DNA from 2 places in the Luteipulveratus mongoliensis genome. Region 2 is predicted to be linked to the other one. Evidence: riboswitches for the same ligand, from Rfam matches in the RefSeq annotation. Region 2 holds a riboswitch; the other holds the start of a gene.

Region 1 (2,384 bases), 410 kb from region 2:
GTGTCGTCCTCGGACATCCGCTTGCGCGGGCTGCGCCGACGCGGCTTCTTGCCGTCGATGTCGGCGCCGTGCCGGTCGGCCTCGACGGCATCCGGCTCCTCGTCCGTGCTGTCGGCCTCGCTGTAGTAGAGGAGACGGTCGCGCGCCTCGCGCAGGCGGTAGCCGATCTGGTGGACCGGCGTCGCCGTCACGACCAGCAGCCCGAACAGGCCGAGAATGAACAGGATCGGGACAGCACCCCAGGTCCGGACCCCGGCCACGAGCGGGCTCGAGGCGAGGAAGCCGATCATGCCGCCGGCCTCGTTCATGACCTTGGTGCCGGCGTCCGGGCTGGGCAGGCCCTTCTGGATGTGGGCCAGCCCGCTGGCGGAGAACCCGAGCATGACCAGGCCAATGATGACCCGGTTGGTCGGCTGGTGGCCGCGCGGCGAGCGCAGCATGTGGACCCCGAGCAGCAGCAGGACCAGCGGCAGCGCGAAGCCCACGACGCCGAAGGTGCCGGCCACCACGGAGTGCACGATCTCGCCGAACTTGCCGGACAGGCCCCACCACTCGCGGGCCGCCACCACGATCGCCACGGCGATCAGGAGGAAGCCGATGCCGTCGCGACGGTGCTCCGGCTCCAGGTCTCGCGCCGAGCTCCCGACGCGTCGTGCGGCTCCACCAGCCACGTGTGAGACCCCCATCCACGTGCCACGCAGTACGCGCAGCGGTGAGGGCAGTCCACCATCCTTGGCACCTCTGCCGCCGCGAGTTGGCGTAGGTGCGGCCTTCTTGGCGGGCGGACGGGTCGACTTACGGCGGCCCGCGGCCTTGGGGCGTGCCGACTTGGACCGGCTCGAGGACGAGGCGGTCTTCGACGCGGACTGACGGGTAGCCACGTTGACAGAGTAGTGGTGAACCCCACCAGCCCCCTACGTCACACGCGGAATGGAGCGGTATTCAGCGTTCTCATATGCCAAGACCGGTTGTCCGACGAGTGGACCGTTCTGGCCGGCCGTCGTTATGTTGTCGAACAGGTCAAGAGTCTCAGCGTCAAGCCCCGGCTTGCTGAGCGGCAACCCTCCGCCGCGGTGGGGTGCTCCGGGTGACGACCCGGCCCACCCGGCAGCCGCCCGTGGGCAAGCGCGAGTCTCCAAGGAGCTTCCGTGTCGACGGCACCCCTTCCCCCGAACGAGCCCTCTGTTGCCCAGCCCGTGCCCCGACGCCTGAGCCTGGTGCGCCAGGCCGTCTCCCGGCGTACGACAGCGCGGGCGACCAACGGCGTCCCCACGACCGTCGGGCTCGAGCTCGGCGTCCCGACGGTCCACCGCACGGTGGTCGACTTCGGCAACCTCGATCACGCGGCGACCACGCCGGCGCTGACCGCCGTGTCCGAAGCCGTCGACAAGGTCCAGCGCCGCTACGGCTCGGTCCACCGCGGGGCCGGCTACACCAGTCGCCTCACCACGTCGTGGTTCGAGCAGGCCCGTGATGAGGTCGGCAGCTTCGTCGGGGCGCGTCCCGATGACGAGGTCGTCTTCACCCGCAACACGACCGACTCCCTGCGGCTGCTCGCGCACGCCCTCCCCCGGCGTACGTCCGTCCTGGTCTTCGAGTCCGCGCACCATGCCGCGCTGCTCCCTTGGCCGTCGCGGCGCACGACCCGGCTGCCGGTGCCCGCGAGCGCTCATGACGCAGTCTCGTTGCTCGACCAGGCGCTGGAGCGGCTCGGCGACACAGGACCTCGGCTTGTCGTGCTGACCGGTGCCTGCAACGTGACCGGTGACATCTGGCCGGTCGCCGAGCTCGCCGAGGTGGCGCGTCGGCACGGCGCGCGCACGGTCCTCGACGCCGCTCAGCTGGCACCGCACCGCGTCGTCGACATCGCCGCCCTGGGCGTCGACTGGGTCGCCTTCTCCGGGCACAAGATCTACGCCCCCTACGGCGCCGGCGCTCTGGTCGGCCGTCGCGACTGGCTCGATCAGGCTGCGCCCTACCTGCCCGCGGGCGGCGCGACACACACGGTCTCCCACCGGCACATCCGCTGGCAGCAGGGTCCGGCGCGGCACGAGGGCGGCACTCCCAACGCGGTCGGCGCCATTGCTCTGGCGACGGCCTGCGCCACCATCGCGGCGAACCGGGATGCTGTCGAGGCGCACGAGGCCGAGCTGCTGGGCCTGCTGCGGGCCGGGCTGGCCGCCACACCCGGCGTCCACGTGCACCACGTGCTCGGGGTGTCTCCTGACAGCGTCGGTGTCGCGACCTTCACGGTCGACGGCTACGCACCGTCGTTGGTGTCACAGGTGCTGGCCGACGAGCACGGGCTGGCGGTCCGTGACGGCCGGTTCTGTGCCCACCTGCTGTGCGAGACGTTGTTCGACGGAGACGGCACGGCCGTACGC
Region 2 (2,384 bases):
GGACCGCGCCGCCTCGACCGGCCACGTCCCACCTCGCCTGCTCGGCCGCTGGGAGAGAGCGCTCGAAGAAGTCAGCCTGTGGCGCTTCGCCACGACACCGACCCACGGTGCGCTGCATGACGGTGACGTGCTCGTCGAGGACGGCGACGTGGTCGCCGTCGACAGCTGGGACACCGCAGCAGTCAGCGACCCGGCCTCGGACTTCGCGGTGCTGTCGCTCATGGCCAGCCCTGAGGCGGTGGACACCGTCGTGGAGGCGTACGCCCAGTCGCGTCGCGAGCGGCCCGACACCCACCTCGAGCGCCGGATCCGGCTGGCTTCGGAGCTGCGCCGCGTCTCCGGCCTGATGGAGGCCGCCAACTCCGACGACGACCTGCTCGTCGATCGTCGTGCCGCCGCTCTGCGTCGGCTGGACGAGGAGCGGCACGACGACGAGTCTCTGCTCCCGCCTCCCGTGCGGCGGCGTACGGCCGGCGGGGCGCCTGTCGTCGAGACGCCACCTCCGCCAGAGGTCGACCCGGCAGATATCGAGGTCGTCGAGGTCCGCGAGTCCAACGACGAGGACGAGACCCTGGAGATCCCGCAGGTCGAGGGCGACGACGAGGACGCGTACGACGACGAAGGCATCGAGGACGCGGGCACCGACGTCGAGCTTGAGGACGCAGGAACTGAGGACGCAGGAACTGAGGACGCGGCGACTGAGGACGCGGCGACTGAGGACGAGCCACCCGCGAGCCGAGATACGGACGAGACCCAGCCGATCCGTAGGAAGACGCCGGACCCGGACCTGCACGCCGGTTGAGCGGCAGCCCGCGCCGATCTCACCTCGCGAGACCTCGGTCCGCATAACGGAACGTTTTGCATTCCCCTTGCGCGTCTTATGATTGCGCGGCTACGTTCCTGACAGGTCACGAGATTCAGCGCCAAGCCCCGGCTCGCTGGACGGCAACCCTCCCTCGCGGCGGGGTGCTCCGGGTGATGACCTGGTGACGACCAGCGCCGGTCCGTCGCAAGCGCGAGGCTCCTCAAGCCTCATCACGAGATGGGTGATCCGAGTGAGAGAGATCAGGCCCCCAGCCAGGCGACTGTGCTCCCGCCGCCACATCGACCTCCAGCGAGTCTCCAGCGCGCTCTGTCGCGACTGACCTCGGCATGACCGGCGCGCTCCCAGCGCCGTACGTCGTCCTTCGTCGCGCGACCACATCGGTCGTCTCCAGCCGCATCGACGCGGCTGCTCCTCGTTAACCCGCTGAGATGCCTTGCTGCGCAACGGTATTCGGCGACCCGCCATCATCGGAGGAACCATGGCCCTGATCGCCGCGATCTCCAGCAGCCCATCCGCCACCTCACGCACGGACGCGGTCCTCGGCGACGTCGAGCGCCGCCTCGAGCTCGCAGGGCACCAGGTCGAGCGCATCGTGCTGCGCGACCTGCCCGCTCGGCCGCTGCTGCTTGGACAGGCCGACGACGTCGACATCAACGCCGCCATCGAGGTGTTTGCCTCCGCCGACGCCGTCATCGTCACGACGCCGGTCTACAAGGCGTCCTTCGGCGGCCTGCTGAAGACGTTCCTGGACCTGCTGCCGCAGTACGCACTGCGTGGCAAGGCGGTGCTGCCGCTGGCCACCGGTGGCACCCCGGCCCACGTGCTGGTCGTCGACTACGCGCTGCGTCCCGTGCTCTCCAGCCTGGGCGCCACCCACATCACGCCCGGATGGTTCGTGCTGTCCGCACACATCGTCCTGGGCGACAACGGGGCCGTCGAGCTGGACGACGCCGCCTCCACACCGCTGCGCGAGGTCACCGATGCCTTCGCCGACGCGATCGAGCGTCTCTCCCCGGCACCGCGCCGGGTCGCCGTCGCCTGACCGCATCATCGGGACGACGATGCCGGACCGGGGGAGCCTGCGAGCCCGGCCGGATGAGGAGTCTCGTCCAAAGACTCAGGTCACGAGCTCGTCTGACCACCAAAGGAATCCACATGTTGACCTCTCGCCATCTCGCCATGCCCATTTCCGCTGTGCTCGCCCTCTCCGTGACCGGCTGCGCCATCGGTGCCGGGAACGCCGCGGAGCCAGGAGCCAAGGACGGATCCGGCAACACCGTCCTGCGCTACCAGGGCGCCGCCAACTCCGTGACCCTGCCCGAGCTCGCTGAGGACCTCGGCTACTTCTCGAAGGTCAAGCTGAAGTGGGTCGGCAACACGACCAGCGGTCCTCAGGACATCCAGTCCGCGGCCACCAACCAGACCGACTTCGGCGGCGCCTTCTCCGGAGCGGTCGTCAAGCTGATCGCCGCCGGCGCACCGGTCAAGGCGGTCGTCAACTACTACGGCGAGGACGCGAAGACGTTCAACGGGTTCTACGTCAAGGCGGGCAGCCCCA

What was found. Region 2 has a riboswitch for S-adenosylmethionine ahead of VV02_RS27475 (putative leader peptide). Riboswitches for the same ligand answer to the same signal wherever they lie in the genome.
Region 1: it holds a riboswitch for S-adenosylmethionine, as region 2 does, so the genes downstream of both, VV02_RS18120 (aminotransferase class V-fold PLP-dependent enzyme) here and VV02_RS27475 (putative leader peptide) in region 2, are expected to answer to the same signal.

Annotation. Positions count from the first base shown of each region.
Region 1 covers NZ_CP011112.1:3,820,888-3,823,271, forward strand. Annotated here, with positions in the region: gene VV02_RS18115 (DNA translocase FtsK) at 1-881, opposite strand, end outside; SAM riboswitch class IV at 1,019-1,134, shown strand; gene VV02_RS18120 (aminotransferase class V-fold PLP-dependent enzyme) at 1,149-2,384, shown strand, end outside.
Region 2 covers NZ_CP011112.1:4,234,541-4,236,924, forward strand. Annotated here, with positions in the region: gene VV02_RS20030 (phosphotransferase) at 1-802, shown strand, start outside; SAM riboswitch class IV at 907-1,022, shown strand; gene VV02_RS27475 (putative leader peptide) at 1,056-1,145, shown strand; gene ssuE (NADPH-dependent FMN reductase) at 1,305-1,868, shown strand; gene VV02_RS20040 (ABC transporter substrate-binding protein) at 2,006-2,384, shown strand, end outside.